4 regions of the Ochrobactrum quorumnocens genome follow, and region 1 is predicted to be linked to each of the others. Evidence: predicted binding sites of a transcription regulator. Region 1 holds the regulator's gene; each other region holds the start of a gene.

Region 1 (5,684 bases):
CGAAGGCTGCCGTATCGCTGGCAAGATCACGCTCGACAACGAAGATATCTACGATCCGAAGATCGACGTTGTTGAATTGCGTGCTCGCGTTGGCATGGTGTTCCAGAAACCCAATCCGTTCCCAAAGACTATTTTTGAGAACGTGGCCTATGGTCCACGCATTCACGGTCTGGCACGCAACAAGACCGATCTCGAAGAAATCGTGGTCACCAGCCTCAAGAAGGCCAGCCTTTTTGAAGAAGTGAAGGATCGCCTGCACGATGCCGGAACCGGTCTTTCAGGTGGTCAGCAGCAGCGTCTGTGCATTGCACGTGCGATTGCGGTCAGCCCGGAAGTCATCCTGATGGATGAGCCGTGCTCAGCCCTTGATCCGATTGCGACTGCCAAGGTCGAAGAGCTTATCGACGAGCTGCGTCAGAACTACACGATCGTAATCGTCACACACTCCATGCAGCAGGCAGCTCGTGTTTCGCAGCGCACCGCAATGTTCCACTTGGGCAATCTGGTGGAAGTGGGCGACACGGATGTGATGTTCACTGCACCGACCGAGAAGCGTACGCAGGACTATATCACGGGTCGTTTTGGCTAAAATAATTGGAGCATTTCCAGCAAAAGTGTGAAGCGGTTTTGCGTAGGATAATGCGTGGTAAAGATGAGCAGGAGCGACGGCTGATTTGAGAAGACAGCTGTTCGGCTTCCCCGCAATTTAATTGAGGTCTATTATGGCGTCTCAGCATACCGTCACCGCTTACGACGAAGAACTGCAGTTCCTGACCCATAAGATCGCCGAAATGGGTGGTCATGCGGAACGTATGGTCGAGCAGTCCGTTGCAGCGATTGTCAACGCGGACAATGCGCTTGCTCAGCGCGTTATCTCCGATGATCTCATCCTTGATGCAAGCGAGCGTGAGATTGACGACAAGGCAGTCATGATCATTGCAAAGCGCCAGCCAATGGCTGTCGATCTGCGCGAGATTATCGGCTCGATCCGCATCTCCGCCGATCTGGAACGCGTTGGCGATCTTGGTAAAAACATCGCAAAGCGTGTTGCCGCCGTTTCGGAATCACGCCAGCCGGTCAAGCTCTATCGCGGGCTTGAAACTTTGGCCGAACTCGCTTTGACCCAGCTCAAAGATGTGCTCGACGCTTATGCAACGCGCTCGGTGCAGCAGATCAATGTCGTTCGCGACCGCGATGACGAAATTGACTCGATGTACACCTCGCTGTTCCGCGAGCTGCTCACCTATATGATGGAAGATCCGCGCAACATTTCAGCCTGCACGCATCTTCTGTTCTGCGCAAAGAACATTGAGCGCATCGGCGATCACGCAACCAACATTGCGGAGACGGTCTATTATATTGTGACCGGCCTGCAAATGCCTGCGGAACGCCCGAAAGAAGACCTGAGCCACGGCATTGTCGTGGATGAGGCGCGTAAATCCTAAGAACACTGGTGCCGCTATTTACGGCCCAGAATGTATGCATGAGTAAGAATAACGCGACGGCACGCGGTCGATCGGGGGCTTGTATCTTCCGCGGAGCCTAAGCGCATCCCAAAAAGTGTGAAGCGGTTTTTTGGATAAGATGCGCGGTGAAGAAAAAAGCGCATCCCAAAAAGTGCGAAGCGGTTTTTGGACAAGTTGCGCGGTGAAGAAAAAAGCGCATCCCGAAAAGTGCCGAGCGGTTTCGGCCAGGATCCGCGTTAAACAATGAGTTAGAGCGAAATCTGTTTCTATCAGATCGAAACGCGCTCTAAATTTTGGATAGGAAATACTGGATGTCACAGGCACCCAAGATTGCTGTGGTTGAAGACGAAGAAGCCCTGAGTGTGCTCTTGCGCTACAATCTCGAAGCCGAAGGCTATCAGGTTGATGCGATGTTGCGCGGCGATGAAGCCGAAATCACGCTGCGCGAAAACGTACCGGACCTTCTTATTCTGGACTGGATGCTTCCCGGTGTATCGGGGATCGAGCTTTGCCGTCGTCTGCGCCAATGGCCGGAAACCGAGCGCCTGCCGATCATCATGCTGACCGCGCGTGGCGAAGAAAGCGAACGTGTCCGGGGTTTGAGTGTCGGTGCTGACGATTATGTCGTAAAGCCCTTCTCGACGCCGGAACTGCTTGCGCGGGTTAAAGCCATGCTGCGCCGTGCCAATCCGAGCGTTCTCTCGCACGTGCTCAAGGTTGGGGACCTGGTTCTCGACCGTCAGCAGCACCGCGTCTACCGCAAGGAAAAGGAAGTCCGTCTCGGACCGACAGAGTTTCGCTTGCTCGAATATTTCATGATGTCACCGGGCCGCGTGTTCTCTCGCAGCCAGTTGCTGGATGGTGTCTGGGGTCCAGATATCTATGTCGATGACCGCACGGTTGATGTGCATGTTGGTCGATTACGCAAGGCGATCAATGTCGGTCGTGCCCTCGATCCAATCCGCACGGTGCGGGGCGCAGGCTATTCCTTCGGGTAATAAAGTCCCGACATGTAGAACGTCAAAGAAGCGGCCCGTTACTGAAAATGTGACGGGCCGTTTTGCATTAGAGCGCGTTTCGATCTGATTGGATCAGATCGGCGCTCTAATTATCTGTTTTAACGCGCATCTTTGTCCGAAAAACGTTTCACACTTTTCGGGATGCGCTCTAGGGTCCAGACTCAATTGAGCCACCATGTGACGATGGCAGCGATATAGCATGTGGCTGTAAAGTTCAGCATGAGCTTGTCATATCGTGTCGCGACCCTCCTCCAGTCCTTGAGGCGGCAAAAGGTGCGTTCGATGATGTTTCGGCGGCGGTAGGCAATTGGGTTGAAAGGTTTGATCCGCTTACGGGTCGGATTATTTGGAATGACCGGTTCAGTGCCGCGAGCTTTGAGAAAATCGCGTAACGCGTTGCTATCGTAAGCCGTATCGGCAGCGCACAGGTTGCTTGGCGGCAGTGGCTCAAGCAGTGGGATGGCAATGGGAGCGTCACCGCGCTGCCCAGGGGTTATTCTCAGTGCGACTGGGCGGCCACAACCATCGACAACAGCATGTATTTTTGTCGATCTGCCGCCTCGCGATCGACCGATGGCTTGAGCTTCCGCCCCCCTTTTCCGCCAGCAGCAGATCGGTGCGCCTTTGCGGTGGTGCTGTCGATCATGTGAATGTCGCGATTGGTCGTCTGCACCAGTGCTTCGAATAGTTGCCGCCATATGCCTTTGGCAGACCAACGATGGAAACGATTGTAGATGGTTGTCGAGGGACCGTAGACAGCGGGGCAATCCTGCCACCGACAGCCAGTGCGCAGCACATGGATGATGCCGCTAATCACCCGGCGGTCGTCAGTTCGATGCGCGCCGGGTTGGTTCGTTGGAAGCAAAGGAGCGATCACTGCCCATTGCCGATCATCAAGCCAGAATTCTCCTGCCATGCTCCAAAACTCCCGTTATCAGGAGAGTGAATCATGAAGAAGTAATTTGATCAAATGTTTAATTGGGTTTGGAGCCTAGAGCATAATCCAACCAGCGTGAACCGGGGATCGATAAGATTATGCTTCAAATAAAAGGGGGAGGGCGGCGGTCTGATAAATCAGATCGAAACGGCTCTAAGGGAGCGAGCGGCGCGACTCAGTCAAAGCCCTTCCGATTCGGAAATGGACATCCATAACGTGCCAAAATGACCAGTATCACGCGATGTTACATCGATCGTGACAAAGTTGAAGGAACCGTGAAATCGGTGCCAAAAACAGCATCTGAAAAGTTAAAAAACGTGGCTGCGTAAAATCTTGAAACATCAGCGAAATAAGGCAGCGATGTGGCCTGTATTTCAGCAAATTGAATCGCGTTAAATCAATAACTTATAAGATTTGCTAAATTACGTTAAGGATTTGTTAATAAATTTAAGGGGTTTGTGGGAGAAATTAAACTCTGGATTCGGGTTCGATTGGCCACCGTTTTGGTGGCTTTGTCATTTTAGGAATTTGACCGTTCGCCTTTTTTTGGCCTAAAAATTCCAAAACCTTGAATGCAATGAGTGACAGCAGAACGTTTATTTTTTGATTTTCGTTCTATTTGGCTGGAGCGCCGAGTGTCTCGATTGGATGCACAACGGCTGCTCTGTTAGTTCAGATCTGCTGCATAGTTTTATGCAGTGGCACCACAGCCAGGTTTCAAACGCCTTTTGCGGGGCGGAGGCCAGGTTGGATCAGTTAAGGGTCCTAACGATGAGACTGAGCCGTTGACGCGCGCTGCTAAGTGGAAACTGCCCGTTATTCTAGGGCTTCTGGTTGCTCCATTCGTGGTGACAGGTTGCACGACGACCGGAGGCACCGCCAAGACCAAAACGGAAAAGACGGCGGCGGCCAGCCACGTCAAGACGGTCAATGGTGTCAAGACTTTCACCTATACCGCCAGAGACCGCGAATGCCTCGAACGTGCGATGTTCTTTGAATCAAACCGTTCAAGCCCTGATGGCCTGATGGCTGTCGGCACTGTCGTTATGAACCGTCTCGCATCGGGCAGTTATCCGGATACGATCTGCGGCGTTGTCGGTCAGAAGAACCAGTTTGCACCGGGCGTTCTATCCCGCAAGATGAATTCCAAGGCTCTGCCGGATGTTCAGGCGGCAGCTGACTCCGTTCTCAAGGGCAAGCGCCATCCATCGCTGAAGAATTCAATGTTCTTCCACACCGCTGGCCTTAAATTCCCTTATCGCAATATGCATTACGTGCTGGTTGCTGGCGGCAATTCCTTCTATGAAAAGCGTGGCCGCGATGGCGCACTGGAAAATCCAGTACCGCAGACCCCGTATAATCTGGCATATGCTTCGACACCTCAGTCGCCGTCCATGCCGGAAGGTCCATTCTACAATGTAACCGATCAACAGGATGTGCCGGTTCCACAGGCTCAGCCGACTGTACAGGTTGCATTGGCTGAGGCATCCAAGACAACCGAAGTTCAGCAGAATGAAGGTGTGGGACCGCAGGCGCGTGGTGATCGTTTGGCTGCATTGCCCGTTAAGCCAGCTGAAAAGCCGGTGCTGACGCAGGTGGCAAGCTACCAGCCGACATTTGATGAAACGGCTCCTGCCGCGCAGAATGTATCTCTGGGATATACCGCTGATAAGAAGCATGTGGATGCTATTGGCGCCATGCTTCTGTCGCAGGAGCGTCCTGAATCGCCTCTATGAAGCCCCGATTTCAAAAGTGATTTGAATAAAAAAGCGCCTCTAGAGGGCGCTTTTTTTAATGCTCTGTCTGCCTGTTACTTGGCTCGACTATTACTTGGCTTGAACTGGCACTGGTCGATAAATCGGCTGATAGATCACCATCGGCGTATCGTAGAAATCGGCACGGTTCTGCCAGGCGCGGCGATCTGCACGACGATCCAGATCAAGCTGCAAAAGGCAGTTGGAAAATGCATCGGATTTTTGCTTGAAACCATAGCTGCGGCAGGTTTGTTCATCTGCTGCGCGGCGCTGTTCCGGTGTCATGGTTTGACAACCGGCCAAAAGGCCCGTCAGACCAAGGATAATAAGCACGCTTTTCTTCATAGCTGTTGCTCTCAGTGATTTAAAATTTTCTATCGACCGCATAAACAATATATCGCAGTGGCAGGAAAAAGCGTGGTGAAATTAAGTCATCTGATAAACTGCTGCTGATTCTTTCAAACACGAGGCTTGCAGCCATATGGCACATGACAATAACGCTCCCGTC
Region 2 (5,684 bases), on a different replicon from region 1:
GTTCCACGGCGTGGAAGCATCAGCGAAATCCACCATGCGGCGCAGACCGATAATGATGGTGTTCATTTTTGCATCATTGGTGACGAGCAGCGGCCACAGATACTGGGTCCAGCCATAAATGAAGAGAATGACGAAGAGGGCAGCGATATTCGTCTTCGACAGCGGCAGCAGAATGTCACGCATGAAGCGAAACGGACCTGCATTGTCAATGCGTGCAGCTTCAACCAGCTCACCTGGAATGGTGAGAAAGAACTGTCGGAACAGGAACGTCGCCGTCGCCGATGCCATAAGCGGTAGCGTGAGGCCCGCATAGGTGTCGATCATGCCGAGGTCAACGATGACCTTATAGGTCGGCAGGATACGCACTTCGACAGGCAGCATCAGCGTGACAAAAATCATCCAAAAGAAGAACATGCGGAACGGAAAGCGAAAGAACACGATCGCAAATGCCGACATGAAAGAAATGATGATCTTACCGACTGCGATCAGCATTGCCACCACGAACGAATTCCACAGAAGTCGCTCGAGACTGACACCAACGACCCGCTCAACGCCACCGAAAATGGCATCGCCATAGTTCTCCATCATGTGTCCACCGGGCACAAGCTGGATTGGCGGGCGAATGATATCGCCAGAGGTCAGCGTCGAAGCGACAAAGGTGTAATAGATCGGAAAGGCTACAACGATGATCCCAATGATCAGGATCAGATGGCCTAACAGATTGGAGACTGGGCGTTTTTCAATCATGGTCGCCTCACTCACGAATAATGCACGCGCTTCTCGATGAAGCGGAACTGGAATGCGGTCAGGGCGATCACGATAATCATCAGAATAACCGACTGCGCCGATGAGGAGCCGAGGTTAAGATTGACGAAGCCGTCGTTATAAACCTTGTAGACCAGGGTTTCAGTAGCTTTGGCAGGGCCGCCACCGGTGACGGCATGAATAATGCCGAATGTGTCGAAGAAGGCATAAACCGTGTTGACCACCAACAGAAAGAATGTGGTTGGTGCCAGAAGCGGGAACACAATTGACCAGAACCGTCGTGCACCGCGCGCGCCGTCAATAGCCGCCGCTTCAATGAGTGATTTCGGAATTGCCTGAAGGCCTGCAACAAAAAACAGGAAGTTGTAGGAAATCTGTTTCCATGCCGCAGCACCCACAATCATGGCCATCGCCTGATTACCATTAAGCAGTGGGTCCCATGCAACTCCGTAGCTGCGCAGCAGATACGCAAGCGTACCCATGGCAGGATTGAACATGAAAAGCCAAAGCATACCAGCAACAGCGGGTGCCACAGCGTAAGGCCAGATCAACAATGTACGATAAAATGTCTTGCCGCGAATGACACGGTCAGCGGCCGTTGCAAGCAACAATGCTGCGCCCATGGCTACAAATGCGGTCAAAAGATTAAAGACAATCGTTACCTTGAAGGAATGCAGATAATTGGGATCAGCCAGAACGGTGGTGAAGTTGGCGAGCCCAACGAATGTAGATTTCAGTCCAAATGCGTCTTCGCGCATGAATGACTGATAAATCGCCTGACTTGCTGGCCAAAAAAAGAAGATCACAGTCAATATGATCTGCGGAGCCAGCAGGAAGTAGGGTAAGATCTTGTTTGGAAACGTGACTTTCTGCACGGGAAGTTTCCTTGCGGATAGCAATGCCGCCAAACCCTTTTAAGGGCAGGCGGCACGCTCTAGTTCATCAGATTATTGTGCTGCTGCAATCGCTTCGTTTGCGCGTTTTACGGCGTTATCAAGCGCAGTCTTTGCATCCTGCTTACCGCCTAGCATGGCTTCGAATTCCTCATTGAGGATATCGCGAACCTGCGGCAGGTTGATGAGACGCACACCCTTGGAGTTTTCCGTTGGTGCTTTGCCCATCATCTGGAGGATGGGTGTTTCACGGCCCGGATTCTTTTCATAGAAATCCGAGTTCTTCGTTGCTTCATAAGCAGCCATCGTCACTGGCAAGTAGCCCGACTTTTCATGCAGCTTCTGCTGAATTTTGGTCTGCGAAAGGAAGTTGAAGAACTGAGCAATGCCCTTGTACTGCTCATCGCTGAGGCCAGCAAAGACCCAGAGGCTGGCACCACCCGGGATAGTGTTCTGCGGGCCATGGCCTTCATAGTAAGGAAGCTGGCCAATGCCGTAGTTCATGCCTGACTTGATGACATCACCGAGGCCGCCCGAAGATTCCGTCAGCATTGCGCATTCGCCCGAGGTGAAGAGCTGTTTGGCTTCAGAAACGCGCCCGCCATAACGGAAAGTGCCGTCTTTGGCCAGATCAGCGATGGCTTGGAAATGCTCAACGAAAAGCGGTTCGTTGATCTTGAGTTCGACGTTGGTGCCGCCGAGGCCGTTTTCATTGGTGCCGTAGGAAACATTGTTCCAGGCAGCAAAGTTTTCAGTCTGAATCCAGGTGAGCCAGGTCGAAGTGAAGCCGCAGGCAGATGCACCGCTCGACTTGATCTTCTTGGCTGCTTCAAAAACTTCCGGCCAGGTCTTTGGTGGGTTGTTTTCGTCAAGGCCAGCTTTTTTGAAAGCGTCCTTGTTGTAATAAAGGATCGGCGAAGACGAATTGTATGGGAAGGACAGCATTGTGCCGTCTGGCTTCGAATAATAGGCAACGATACCCGGCAGGTACTGCGACTTGTCGAACTTGAAGCCGCCCTTTTCGAGCACTTCAGCTGCTGGAACCATCGCGCCTTCGGCGGCCATCATGACGCCGCTACCGGCATCGAAAACTTGAATGATTGCTGGTGGCTGCTTTGAACGGAATGCGGCGATGCCTGCGTTCAACGTTTCAGGATAGCTGCCCTTATAGACCGGAACGATTTTGTATTCGCTCTGGCTTTCATTGAACTCTTTGGAAAGTTCATTGACCATTTCGTTGTTGGCACCGGTCATGCCGTGCCACCAGCTAAGCTCCGTCTGTGCGAAAGCCTGCGAACCAATGGTGAGGGCAAGGGCGCCAGTCAGCGCCGAAGTCGTGATCAGACGGGTAAGCATATTTCCTCCTCGGAAATGAGGTTGCGTGAACATCGAGAGTGGAATCCACCGCTCAGGGTGCCGGAACCTGCATTATTGTTATTACACTTATATGACTGCAATTTCACTGGATCAACTTCTAGATCGCTTTAATAGAATAAAACCGAAAATGTTAATGGTTAAAAGGAAAAAAAACGAAAAAGAATCGATAATATTGGGGAGAAGATGTGGATAGCTTTTCAAGATATCGCTTTAGCATAACAACAACAGCTCTTGGCCCTTTAGCCAACTCACAAACTGTGCCCTCGTCCATTCTTCACTCTGCAGAATTGAAACGACCTTCCTGCTCCCATCAAGAGCGCTATATAAAATTCAGTAAACTCAGGGGCTTGCGTGAGTGCAAGAATCTCAATTATGTGGCTCCCAACCTGTGAGGATTGCTGTTGGTGGCGCTCAATATATAGTCAACCCTTACAACCAGGAACTAGAGTATTCGCATATATGGAGCAGTTTTCTGTTCCGGAAACCGCATGACGGAGTTTTTATGCCCATTCGCACTGACTGGAATGCAGCTTCATTGTCTGCAAAGCTTTATTCCAGAACATGGGGCAAGAACGAACCTGGCGGCGTTATTATCGGGTTTGATCCGCAGGGCGTGAAGTTTGCATATGCCGGTGGCTTGGAAAGTCTCGCGACAGGCGTTCCTTTTACAGCCAACACGGTTGTTCGTTACGCATCCATAACCAAGCATATTTTCTGTGCCATGGTACTGCACCATGCCGATGTGATTAGCCTCAATGATCGGCTTGGAGATCATCTGCCGGAGCTGCAAAGCCCATTAGCTGACGTTTCTGTCGGACGGGCGCTTGATATGACGGCGGGTTTGCCGGATGTGCGCGAGTGCCTGACGCTTTTGGGGCTGTCTGTCTACACGCATACCAATGCGGAAAGCCTTCTAGAATTTCTTTCAACAATCAACCGGCTGAACTTTAACGCCGGTAGCGAAATTTCCTATTCAAATACCGGTTATAGGCTTGTTGAAGCAGCCTTTGAGCGTAAAGGACTATTTTTCAAGGATTTTGTGAAATCCGATATCAGCGATTCCATTGATGTCCCCAATGTTTGGGCCGATCCTGTCAAAGGACTTGCGCCGGGTTATTGGAAGTCTGGAGACAAATGGCAGGAAAGTGCGGCTGGCCTTCAGCTTTCCGCGTCAGGCAGTCTTGCAGGTAGTGGTATGGCGCTGACTAAATGGGCGCAGACTCTCCTGGAAGACCAAGGGTCGTTAAACGAATTGCTTTCGAGACTTTCGATCGAGCGGTTTCTCAACGATGGTCGACCGACCGGCTATGGTCTCGGTTTGCGCTGGAATGAAATTGACGGAAAGCGCTTCATTGGTCATGGCGGATCGCATCCGGGTTACAAAAGCTATTTTATGCTTGATCCGGCTGAGAAAACCGGCATGATAGTTGTTAGTAACCGCGAAGACGCTGACACTTATAAAATCGCGCGTGACTGCATGGCAGCGCTCAACGGGTTGGATCTGCCTGATACCAGCTGCACTATTCCAGACGGATTATACGTAACGGAAGCCGGGCCATTCTGGATCGAGATGCGTGAAGGCGTCGCCAATTACCTTGGTGCTGAAGATCGTCTCTACAATATCGGCGATGATTGGTTCTCGTCGTTGTCACCGTCATCGCCAATGAAGCTGCGTTGGACTGGTGATGCGCTGCAAGGCGAAATCGGCCATGTAGCGCGCGAATTGAAGTCTGTAACCGCTCGCCCCGCAGGCAAAGAGTTTGATGGCCAGTGGGCCGCACGACTTTATGGTGCCTCCTTCACCATCGATAACGGCCATATCATTATGGGAATTGGCCCAACGCGACAGGTCATGCCATTGGAAGACCTCGGAAATGGCCGGGCGTTGTTCACATTGCGCGATGGGCCTTGGCACAAGCGCATCTGTATCCATATGCTCGACAAAGATCGTCTTGAACTGGTTCTTAACCGCAGCCGCATGATTGAATATCAGCGTTGAACAAGCTTCATTGTGTTATTTTCGGAAAATTGATTCCGAAAATGATGTGAATGGAGTGAGCCAATGCTTGAGCAGATGATCGATCAAGGTGCCGGTCGCGAACCCGCCGATATCGTATTGAAAGGCGGCCGCTTCTTCGATCTCGTGACGGGCGAACTCGTTGAAAGCGATATTGCGATTAGCGGTGATCGCATCGTGGGCACCTTTGGCACCTATCGGGGCAAGCAGGAAATCGATATTTCGGGCCGCATCGTCGTGCCGGGTTTCATCGACACGCACCTGCATATTGAATCATCCAATGTGACCCCGCATGAATTTGATCGCTGCGTACTGCCACAAGGTGTCACCACAGTTATTTGCGATCCGCACGAAATCGCCAACGTTCTGGGCGTCGAAGGCCTACAATACTTCCTCGATAGCTCGCTGGAAACGATCATGGATATTCGGGTGCAGCTTTCAAGCTGTGTGCCTGCAACCCATATGGAAACCTCTGGTGCCGAACTTCTGATCGACGATCTGCTGCCTTTTGCCGACCACCCCAAGGTTATTGGGCTTGCTGAGTTCATGAACTTTCCGGGCGTCTTGTCGAAAGACCCTGAATGTATGGCGAAGCTCAAAGCCTTTCAGGGACGCCACATAGATGGTCACGC
Region 3 (5,684 bases), 790 kb from region 1:
GGTTGGTTGGGGCTGGCCGATTCATTAAACCCGACTATATCGCCAAGGGGGTCGGGCAGGCGATAGAAAACCAAAATGTAAAATGGGCGCTTCAAGCCCACCAATGGAGGAATAACATGCCTAAATTGATTTTCGTGAACCTGCCCGTCAAAGATGTTGCGCGCTCAACCAGTTTTTATGAAGCGATAGGCGCGACCAAAAACCCGATGTTCTCGGATGAAACAGGATCCTGCATGGTGTTTTCCGACACCATCCACGCAATGGTCCTCAGTCACGATAAATTCAGCCAGTTCACGCCAAAGAAGATTTCAGATGCGAATGCTACAAGCGAAGTGTTGATCTGCTTGTCAGCGGACAGCAAGACGGAAGTGGATGAAACGGTTGAGAAGGCCGTGAAGGCTGGCGGTCGGGCGGATCCTGCTGCAAAGCAGGATTATGGTTTCATGTATGGCCGCAGCTTTGAAGATCTCGATGGCCATATCTGGGAACTGATGTGGATGGATATGGAAGCAGCTGCCAAAGCCATGGGCTAACGCAAAGACATAGGGGCTGAGACATATGGGAGGAGAAATCCATGTCTGGTTTAACAGTCTGCCTCTGGTTTGATAATAAGGCCGAAGAGGCAGCCAATTATTACGTGTCGCTCTTCCGCGATTTGGGAAGACCGGCATCAATAGATGGCTTCATTCGGTTTGAACATGGCCATCAAACCGGAGGAACCGACGTCGTGACTGCAAATTTCACGCTCGATGGGCAGGCGATGACGGCCTTGAATGGCGGACCACAGTTCAAGTTCAATCCGGCCACGTCGCTTATTCTGAAATGCAAGGATCAAGCGGAACTTGATGCTTTTTGGGATAGGTTGCTGGAAGGCGGCTCGGCCATGGAATGTAGCTGGCTGACGGATAAATATGGCTTCGCTTGGCAAATTGTGCCGGAATTTCTGCTGGATATTTTGCAGGACGGTGCGTCAGACGTCAGACAGCGTGTCGCAAATGCCATGATGACAATGGTCAAGATTGATATCGCGACGTTGGAAGCTGCCCGAGACGCCCGTTAATTTTGCACGACCGCAACGGCATCATAACCATACAGCCAGTCCAGGTCTTTCAGGAAAGAATCTGGACTGCGTATGGCAAAAAGCATGTTGCGGCCGAGCGCAAAGACACCGGTCGCGTGATAGGCGAACCGGTTCAGCTGCCCACGTTTGGCGACAGCTGCGATCCGTTCCTTACGCACTTTGTCGAAATGCTGAAGTGCCGCTTGTTGATCGGCAGCGTCTAGTGCTTCTGCCAGTGTTGCCGCGTCTTCGATGGCCATGGCCGCACCTTGCGCCCCGAAAGGCGTAACAGCGTGAGAAGCATCACCAAGCAGGATTGTTCGTCCATCGCAGACGTATTGCGCATCCGGCATCTCGAACAATGGCCAATAGGTCCATTCTGGCGCTGTGGCGATCACATCGCGAACTGCTGGGTGCCATTTCTTGTAAATAAATTTGAGCTGCTCGTGGTCTCCGACCTTTGACCAGCCTTCGCCCGGATTTTCGCCGCCTGTTATCGCGACGAAATTGAAATGTGTCCCACCTTTGACCGGATAGGCGATGAAATGAACCTGTTTACCAAGCCATGCCGACACAGCTTTTTTCAGCGGCAGTACATTTGTGAAGGATGCGGGCAAATCACTGGTAGCGATCGTGCTGCGCCACGCGATATGTCCGCTGAAGCGGGCTTTGCTTTGCGCAGCATTTGCCCGTTCTGCAGACCATACACCGTCACATCCGAGCAGATAATGCGCTTCAATGGTCTCAGTTACGTTTCCGCGACGAACCTCAGCCTGTATCGCTTGGCCAATGACTTCGTGTCGAATGATTTCCGAGCCGAGATTAATGTCTATGGCCGGGTTTTCCACGCAAGCAGCAAGTAGAGCTGATTGCAGGTCGGCGCGGTGGCAGACAAGGTAAGGGTAATGCCAGCGCTTGAGTGCTTTATCGCCAAGCTCCATTGCGAGAAGAGGGCGTGCGCTGCGACTATCAATCAGGAAAAGCGCGTCAGGCGTAACAGCTTGTGTGGAAAGCCTGGTGGCAATGCCAAGGCGTTGCAGATGGCGCATGGCGTTCGGGGCCAATTGCAGGCCCGCACCAACTTCAGAGAGTGCATTGGCTTTTTCGAAAAGCTCTACTGACCAACCTCTGGCTGCAAGCTCAAGCGCTGCACTTAATCCTGCAACGCCTGCTCCTGCAATCAATATGCGCCCTTTGCCCAAGCTACTTTCAGGCAGCTTTGTCGGCAGGGGCTTCGTAGACACAGCCCGCTGGAACAGTTTCATCAGCATGAAGCTGCGCATTGTAGCGATAGAGCGTCGAGCAATAAGGGCAGACGACTTCGCTCTCATCACCCATGTCGAGGAAGACATGTGGATGATCGAAAGGAGGATTCGCGCCGACGCACATGAATTCCTTCACGCCGATCTCAATGGCATTATGGCCAGCGTCATTCTGGAAGTGTGGGATGATGTGATCGGACATGATACGCTCCGGTGCTTGTGGATCGCGACATCTGAATAGGATGGCTATTTGGGGTGGGTTTACCGCGAACGGCTTGTTTCTGGAAGCGTTTTCATCAATTCTGGAGACATTTCAAGCGGTTTGCTATCAAACTGTCATATGACAGCCATAGGCTTATGGTCGCGCCGGGATTTTCCGGTAAAAGCCGGGACAGGAAAAATGAACGAAAACAGCGTTATGGCACCCCAAACCACAGATTTGACCTCCGATGTGACCACAGAGGCAGCAACTGATGTTTCTGCGGGCAAGAACACCGGCAAAGTTCAAAACGCTCACGAAGCTTTGAACGATGACCAGACCTCGGCGCTGATGCAAAGCCCTGAGCGCTTCGTCAATCGCGAGTTTTCCTGGCTGCAGTTCAATCGCCGTGTTCTTGAAGAAGCTGCGAATATAACCCAGCCCTTGCTTGAGCGCCTAAGATTTCTGTCCATTTCAGCAGCCAATCTCGATGAGTTTTTCATGGTCCGCATTGCGGGGCTCGCTGCACAGGTGCGCGCTGGTGTTGCCATGCGCAGTGCTGATGGCCGCACTCCCCAAGAGCAGCTCGATTTTGTTCTGGAGGAGGTAGGACGTCTCCAGGAAGGCCAGCAGGAGCGTCTGCGCACGCTGCGTGAGGAGCTTGAAAAAGAGAGTATCGAAATCGTGCGTCCGTTGGCTTTGTCGAAGACGGAGAAGGACTGGCTTGAGAATCATTTCCTTGAGACGATTTTCCCGGTTCTGACTCCGCTTTCCATCGACCCGGCTCATCCGTTTCCGTTTATTCCCAATCTCGGCTTTTCCATTGCGCTGCAACTCGCGCGCCGCCTCGACAGCCATCCGATGACCGCACTCCTGCGTATTCCTGTTGCGCTCAGGCGTTTCATCCAGCTGCCGACCGAGCAACAGAATGCTTACCGTTTCATCACGATTGAGGATGCAGTCAGCCTGTTCATTGGCCGCCTTTTCCCGGGCTATGAAGTGCGTGGCGCAGGAACATTCCGCATCATTCGTGACAGCGATATCGAAGTGGAAGAAGAGGCGGAAGATCTCGTCCGTCTTTTTGAAACTGCGTTGAAGCGTCGTCGGCGCGGTCAGGTCATCCGTATTGAGTTTGACTCAGAAATCCCTGAGGCGCTGCGCGTCTTCGTTGCAACCGAGCTTGGCGTATCGGAAAACAGGATTAGCGTTCTGGAAGGCCTCCTTGCGCTCAACATGATTTCGGAAATCGTGTCGATTCCACGCGATGATCTCAAGTTCATATCCTACAATCCGCGCTTCCCAGAACGTATTCGCGAACATGGCGGCGATTGTTTCGCAGCGATTCGCGAGAAAGATATCGTTGTCCACCATCCATATGAATCGTTCGACGTTGTAGTACAGTTCCTGCGTCAGGCCGCTGCAGACCCGGACGTGCTGGCGATCAAGCAGACGCTTTATCGCACCTCCAATGACAGCCCGATTGTGCGCGCACTGGTTGATGCTGCTGAAGCAGGCAAGTCGGTTACGGCGCTTGTCGAACTGAAGGCGCGTTTCGATGAAGAAGCCAATATTCGCTGGGCACGTGATCTTGAACGCGCTGGCGTGCAGGTTGTGTTCGGCTTCATTGAGCTGAAAACACATGCGAAGATGTCGCTCGTGGTGCGTCGTGAAGACCAGAGACTGCGCACATATGTGCATCTGGGTACCGGCAATTATCATCCGATCACGGCGCGTATCTATACCGATCTGTCGTTCTTTACATCTGATCCCGATATTGCGCGCGATGTAGCGCATATTTTCAATTTCATCACGGGCTATGCGCAACCGGCTGAAGAGATGAAAATCGCTATTTCACCGCTGACGCTTCGCACGCGAATCCTCAAGCACATCGAAGACGAAATCACCAATGCGAAGGCCGGACAGCCTGCTGCGATCTGGATGAAGATGAATTCGCTCGTCGATCCACAGATTATTGATGCACTCTATAAGGCAAGTCAGGCAGGCGTTCACATCGATCTGGTGGTGCGTGGCATTTGCTGTCTGCGACCGGGTGTTCCGGGTCTCTCAGATAACATCCGCGCAAAGTCCATTGTTGGACGTTTTCTTGAGCACAGCCGCATATTTTGCTTTGGAAACGGGCATGACCTACCTTCCGGCAAGGCAATCGTCTATATCGGTTCAGCCGATATGATGCCACGCAATCTCGACCGCCGTGTTGAGACTTTGGTGCCCATCACCAATGCCACCGTGCATCAGCAAATCCTGTCGCAGATCATGTTTGCCAACATAATTGATAACCAGCAGAGCTATCAGCTACTTGCGGATGGTACCTCTCGCCGGATAGAAAAAGAAGCTGGAGAAGAAGCTTTCAACGCGCAGGAATATTTCATGACAAATCCAAGCTTGTCGGGTCGCGGAAAGTCGCTGAAGTCATCTGCCCCCCGCCTGATTGCGCATCGTAAACGTGCGCAGGCGGAAAGAAACACGACTTCATGAGTCCAGCAGTCGCACAAGGCCGTTTGAAAGGCCTCAAGCCCGTCGCGGTCATCGACATTGGGTCCAACTCGATTCGTGTCGTGGTTTATGAAGGCATCGTTCGTTCGCCGACGGTGCTTTTTAATGAAAAGCTTCTCTGTGGTCTTGGCAAGGGATTGGCCAAGACCGGCAAGCTTAATGAAAAATCTGTCGATATAGCATTGCGCGCTTTGAAGCGGTTCCGTGTTCTGGCCGAACAGGCTGGCGCGATTTCGATTCATGCGCTGGCAACCGCAGCCGCGCGCGAAGCGAAGAATGGTCCCGATTTTATCGCACAGGCTGAAGCCATTCTCGGTCGGCATATTGAAGTCTTGTCCGGCAAGGAAGAAGCCTATTATTCCGCACTCGGCATTATTTCCGGATTCTACAAGCCACAAGGCGTAACGGGCGACCTTGGCGGCGGCAGTCTTGAGCTGGTTGGTGTCAACGATCATGACGTAGGCGAGGGCATTACGCTTCCGCTCGGTGGCCTTCGGTTGCAGGACATGTCCAACGAACAGCTTCCCGAGGCTGCGAAGATCACCCGTACGGAACTTGCGCGCGCAACGCTTCTTGAACAGCATCAGGGGGAGGTGTTCTACGCAGTTGGCGGCACGTGGCGAAATCTCGCCAAGCTGCACATGACTGC
Region 4 (5,684 bases), 920 kb from region 1:
AACATAGAGCGAATTACAATTTTTTGAAATGTGCTCAAAAAAGAATTGTTCAGGGTTCGCTTCTCACCCGCTTTATGAAGTACCAAAGCCCGACAGCGGTGCATGCGAGCATGACAATCGCAAGCGCGTATTGTACTGGCCCATTGCCGGAAGCAACCGCTGCAAGCCCCGATGCGGCACTGCCCAAAGCACCAAGCGCTTCGGGATGTTTCAGCACAGTTTTGACAGCCGTATCGCATTGCCGTGCTTTCGGTAGCGAGGCGGCTTTCGGTTCCGCAGGCTCGGTGACAGATGGGGTCGCGGCAAGTGCAAGTGCACGAGATCGGACACGCTCGACGCGTGCCAACCAGCCAGTGCCAAAGGTCGAAGCTGTGGACAATCCTTTCAGCCAAGTGGCGCGCGCATCACATAGTGCGTTGATGATCGCCTCAGGCGAGTGATCAGAAAGTGCGGCAAGGGTTTTAACGCCGATGACGCCATCTTCAGGCAGATTGACAATGCCTTGCAGCATTTTCGCCGCCCTGCCTGGCCCTGAGTTCACCGCAAAGTCGAATACCGCGTAATCAATGCCCGATGGGAGATCATCACCATCGATCTTGTTCCAGAATTGTTGCTGATAGATTTTCGTGGCTTCTGCTTGTGTAAGGTCCATCACATCTGATGTAGATATCGGGTGTCCCCGCCATGCCGAGAGTGTCGCTATGGTAATTCCCATATTGGTAGCGCCGCCGGGGTCATGTGGATTGTCGACATAACCACCTTCTTCACTAAAAATATAGGGTATAATTTTTTTGAAGTTAGGCTTCATCTCTGAAATCCCTAATTTATATAATGTAAAAATAAATAATACTTATAATTAACCGATATTACTCCATAGTTTGGGTAAATAATATTGATTTGTTTTGAATGTGCGTTGAAGAACGTTACGTCTAGTGGATTGAATTTGACATGTGAATCCCGACCGACACAAATGCTGTTTCAAACGTCAAATTCGAAAAATCCACTAGATTCAAATGCTTGCTAATGGTCTTTTTGATTCCGAAATTTCTTTAAAGCATTTTCAGCCAAAGTAGGAACCGGTTTTGCGTTCGGGAATGCGTAAAAACAAATAGTTACAGCGGTTCCAACGATTCAATATTAACTGGAACCGCTTTAACGCTTGTATCGAGGGATGAAAATGTCGGGCTCAGACCACTAGATACTTCCGGTTTAGTTGCATTCGCTCTTGCGCAGCACGCGCCGATGCGGCTTGATGCGGCTCTCGAAAACGCATCAAAATGGGCGAACAAAGTGACATCGGAAATTTTTGGATATGCACCGGACGGGCAGGCGGTTCATCGGCTTACAATAGCCAATGGTTCGCTCGAAGCGAAGATCATTACATGGGGCGCAGCTGTTCAGGATTTGCGCATGGAAGGTCATGATGCGCCATTGGTTATTGGCTATCGTGATTTTGCCGATTATCCAGCGCACTCGCCCCATTTAGGCGCAATCGCCGGTCGCTTTTCCAATCGCATCCGCAATGCGCGGTTTGTGCTTGATGGAAAGACATATGATGTCGAGGCGAATTTTCAGGGAATTCATAATCTGCATGGCGGCAGCAAAGGCCTTGGAAACCGCGTCTGGAAAGTCACCGGCTCTGGATCTGATTTCGTTACGCTCGCCACACTTGCAGCCGATGGAGAGATGGGGTTCCCCGGTAATCTCAATGTAAGCTGCACCTATATGCTCAATGCAAAGGGTACTTTGATTGTGCGTCTTGAAGCAGTGACGGATAAGCCAACGGTGTGCAATCTTCTCCATCACAGCTATTTCAATCTTGATGATGGCGGAGAGGGCGACATACTCGATCACCAGTTAAAGATCGAAGCCGATGCCTATATGCCGGTCGATGAGGCACTGATTCCCGATGGGCGCATTTTGCCCGTCAAAGACACGCCTTATGATTTCCGCGATTTCCGTCCAGTCCGCTTCAAGGAGGACGGCAAGCAAGTCGAATATGACAGCAATTTCTGCATGACGGCGGCACGCGGTCCGTTGCGCCCCTGTGCGTCCGTTAAAGGTGCGCGGTCCGGTATTCGCCTTGATGTTGAGACGACGGAGCCTGGCGTTCAGTTTTATGCCGGCAATACAATGGCCAATGATTGCATTGGTTTAATGGGCAAGCCTTACGGCAAGCATGCAGGGTTCTGTCTGGAGCCGCAGGTCTGGCCGGGTTCGCTGGAATATTCCTACGTTCCTCAAGCGATCTTACGTCCGGGCGAAGTTTACGCCCAGACGAGCCATTTTACGTTTACGCGGGATTAGTTTCGTTGAGATAAGCGGCGCGTGCGTGTTCCATTGGAGCCAGCGCGCCGCGAATTTCCACTACGCGCGCTGCAACTGCATGTGCTTTGCGTGCAGCTTCAACGGGCGATAAGCCTTCAATACGTGCGGCAAGATAACCACCGTTAAAGCTGTCACCAGCACCTGTCGTATCAACCGCATTGGCTTTGACGGATGGAATGAGGGTTTGCTCGCCGTCCGCTATAACAAGCGCGGGCTCTGTGCCGTCCTTGACCACAATTTCCTTCACACCAAGACCAATAAGTCTTTCCGCACAGGCCTGCGCCGTCGCATCGCCAAAGAGCGCCTGTTCATCGGGGAAAGTCGGCAGCGCGATATCGGCAATCTGCATGGCTTCGCTGATGACTTTCTTTGCGACCTCGCGATCAGGCCAGAGCTGATGGCGGAAATTCGGATCAAATGCGATGCGGGCGCCTTCTGCGCGGCATTCACGTAAGATTTCGAACAGAGTTTCGCGATGTTCCGGGAAGACGATGGCAATTGAAATGCCCGAGAAGTAGATCATATCGCGGCCAGCCAGGCTGGCTTTTAAGGCATTTCGGTCGTTTGCGAGGCGTCGCGCTGCTGCATCACTGCGCCAATAGGTGAACGAACGTTCTGCGCCATTGAGCGTGATCGCATATAGCCCAGGATGGACGCCCTTGATAATGGGGCTGTGCGCAATGCCGATGCCATTTGATGTGAGGAAAGCACGTTGCTTCTGCGAGAAATCGTCCTCGCCAAATGCGCTGACATATTCCACGGGATACGATTGGTCTTTCAGCGCGCGCATGTACCAGGCGGTGTTCAGTGTGTCGCCGGCATATCCCATGCGCCATTGATCATCGCCACCGCCGGACAGTTCGATCATGCACTCACCGATCGACGCAAAGCCACCCATAGTTATCTCCTCGTTTCTATCCGCACGTACGCCTACAGTATCAGTCCAAAAATCTGAACCAGTTTTTGGAAAGCACCATGCGTAGGTTCAATAATTTAGAGCGTTGAAGAAGTGCAGGGTACTCCATAGGAATTTGCGGTGATGTAAAATCCAGATGTCACTTACCCTTTATCGACTTGCCACAATCTGCGTGTAACGATCCCGCCAAGAGAGGAATCACTATGCGTTACGCGATTTATTTCACGCCGCCGTCAGGCGATGCGCTTTTGAAAGTTGCCGCCAACTGGCTTGGGCGAAGTGCGTTTAGTGGAGAGCCGGTTAAGGTTCCTGCGATTCGAACGCTTGCGGCCGAAGATATTGCCGCACTGACCGAGGAGCCGCGCCGCTATGGTTTTCATGGCACGTTGAAAGCGCCTTTCCGATTGGACGAGACCTATCAGGAAAGCGATTTGCTTTCCGCGCTGATGTATTTCGCATCTTCGAGCGCGCCATTCGTCATACCACGCCTGAAATTGCAGGGTATTGGCCCGTTCTTTGCGCTCGTGCCGGAAGAGCCTGTGGCTGAACTCAATCAGCTTGCCAATGACGTGGTGGTTTCGTTTGATCGTTTTCGCGCGCCATTGCGGGATGCGGAAATTGCCAAGCGTCGTCCAGAACGATTGAGCGAAGGGCAGCGCCAGAACCTTGATCGCTGGGGCTATCCTTACGTTTTCGATGAGTTTCGCTTTCATATGACGCTGACCGGACCAGTCGATGAAAAGCAGCGGCCGCATGTCGAACGCGTGCTTGACGACTTTTTTGCGCCTGTTCTGGATGATCCGGTAGAAATCGCCAATCTTGCGCTCTTTGTGGAACCGGAAAAAGGCGCACCATTCGAGATTCATTCGCTGCATCCGATGACCGGTGGTACTAAGGTGTCAAAACGGTCCTCTCGGGCTGTGGGAAGGCCTTGAGGAATGACGACGGAAACTGTTCTAAAAAATGCAAATATTGTTCTGCCTGACGAAGTAATCAGCGGTACCGTTAAAATAGCTGATGGTGTCATCGTTGATATTTCATCCGGCTCGTCCGTGTCTGGTAAAGACATGGAAGGGGATTATTTGACGCCGGGACTGGTCGAGTTGCACACTGACCATCTCGAAGGCCATTATGCGCCACGCCCGAAAGTGCGCTGGAATCCGATTGCTGCGGTTCAGGCTCATGACGCGCAGATTGCCGCTTCCGGCATTACGACAGTCTTTGATGCTTTGCGGATCGGCTTCGACGATGAAGCGCAGACGGGTATTGATGATATGCGTAAGCTGTCATCAGCAATCGCAGAGGGGCGTGAGGCAGGACGTTTGCGCGCCGACCATTTTCTGCACTTGCGGTGCGAGGTTTCAGCACCTGATTGCCTGAGTGCATTCGAGCGGTTTGGCGTGCATCCGCTGGTCAAACTGGTTTCACTGATGGATCATGCACCGGGACAGCGGCAGTTCACGGATATTGAAACCTACAAATCCTACTACATGAGCAAGCTCAGAGTGACCGAAGAAGAATTCATACGCTATTGCGAAAAGCGTATGGGCCAGTCACAGCGACATTCGGCACCGACCCGCAAGGCGATTGCCAGTGATTGCCTTGAGCGCGGCATCGTTCTGGCCAGCCACGATGACGCCACAGCGGATCACGTTGCAGAAGCAAGTACGCAGGGAATTCGCGTTGCTGAATTTCCAACAACACATCTGGCCGCCAAGGCATCCAAGGAAGCGGGTATGTCGGTTCTGATGGGCGCGCCCAATGTGGTGCGTGGTGGTTCGCATTCTGGCAATGTTTCGGCACGCGAATTGGCTGAAGCCGGTCATCTCGATATTATTTCGTCTGATTATATTCCGGCAAGCATGATGCAATCGGCATTCTTCATGGCAGATGTCATGGAGCAAATTACGCTTCCACAGGCGATCAAGCTGGTATCAAGCAATCCGGCAAAAGCCGTTGGCCTGCAGGATCGTGGTGAAATCGCAATTGGAAAGCGTGGTGATCTGGTGCGTGTGCAGATTGCCGAGCACGTACCGATCATTCGCACCGTTTGGCGCGAAGGACGGCGCGTGATCTGACACGCGCCGTTTATTTGTTTCAGGTCTCAGCATCTGTCAGTGAAAGTTGCCCTGTTACATCGTCCACAGACAGCTTAAGTTCGAGATAGCTGTTGATGCTTTTGTGCGATGTTTCCGGCGAATGCGGGTGCGTTGCCGTTACGACAACGACGCGCGCACCAGCGGTTTCGCCAGCGACAATGCCAGCTGGGGCATCTTCAAACACAAGACAATTATGAGGATCGAAGCCGAGCCTCTTTGCACCGAGCTGGAAGCATTCAGGGCTTGGTTTTCCACGCTCAACATCTTCAGCGGAAACAATTGTCTTAGGCATTGGCAAGCCTGCGGCCTGCAAACGCCGCCGCGCCAGTTCAATTGGTGCC

The links. Region 1 encodes PhoB, which activates phosphate uptake and scavenging genes when phosphate is short. Its sites were predicted from a motif close to TGTCATNNANCTGTCAT; they were not measured.
Region 2: ugpB (sn-glycerol-3-phosphate ABC transporter substrate-binding protein UgpB) is a predicted target of PhoB. The motif match lies at 3,095-3,111, and genes of this name have one in related genera.
Region 3: CES85_RS13060 (RNA degradosome polyphosphate kinase) is a predicted target of PhoB. The motif match lies at 2,657-2,673, and genes of this name have one in related genera.
Region 4: CES85_RS13720 (DUF1045 domain-containing protein) is a predicted target of PhoB. The motif match lies at 3,382-3,398, and genes of this name have one in related genera.

Annotation. Positions count from the first base shown of each region.
Region 1 is NZ_CP022604.1:2,539,755-2,545,438, forward strand. It holds gene pstB (phosphate ABC transporter ATP-binding protein PstB) at 1-589, shown strand, start outside; gene phoU (phosphate signaling complex protein PhoU) at 723-1,445, shown strand; gene phoB (phosphate regulon transcriptional regulator PhoB) at 1,778-2,464, shown strand; partial or broken gene CES85_RS21880 (IS5 family transposase) at 2,716-3,401, opposite strand; gene CES85_RS21885 (cell wall hydrolase) at 4,208-5,158, shown strand; gene CES85_RS21890 (hypothetical protein) at 5,249-5,521, opposite strand; gene CES85_RS21895 (aminopeptidase) at 5,658-5,684, shown strand, end outside.
Region 2 is NZ_CP022603.1:330,696-336,379, forward strand. It holds gene ugpE (sn-glycerol-3-phosphate ABC transporter permease UgpE) at 1-747, opposite strand, end outside; gene ugpA (sn-glycerol-3-phosphate ABC transporter permease UgpA) at 759-1,640, opposite strand; gene ugpB (sn-glycerol-3-phosphate ABC transporter substrate-binding protein UgpB) at 1,713-3,014, opposite strand; gene CES85_RS01700 (serine hydrolase domain-containing protein) at 3,538-5,034, shown strand; partial or broken gene ade (adenine deaminase) at 5,076-5,684, shown strand, end outside.
Region 3 is NZ_CP022604.1:741,137-746,820, forward strand. It holds gene CES85_RS13040 (VOC family protein) at 117-533, shown strand; gene CES85_RS13045 (VOC family protein) at 575-1,060, shown strand; gene CES85_RS13050 (FAD-binding protein) at 1,057-2,262, opposite strand; gene CES85_RS13055 (zinc-finger domain-containing protein) at 2,270-2,524, opposite strand; gene CES85_RS13060 (RNA degradosome polyphosphate kinase) at 2,873-5,017, shown strand; gene ppx (exopolyphosphatase) at 5,014-5,684, shown strand, end outside.
Region 4 is NZ_CP022604.1:878,681-884,364, forward strand. It holds gene CES85_RS13705 (glycoside hydrolase family 108 protein) at 50-808, opposite strand; gene CES85_RS13710 (aldose epimerase family protein) at 1,291-2,307, shown strand; gene CES85_RS13715 (sugar kinase) at 2,294-3,226, opposite strand; gene CES85_RS13720 (DUF1045 domain-containing protein) at 3,448-4,179, shown strand; gene CES85_RS13725 (alpha-D-ribose 1-methylphosphonate 5-triphosphate diphosphatase) at 4,183-5,322, shown strand; gene CES85_RS13730 (HAD family hydrolase) at 5,342-5,684, opposite strand, start outside.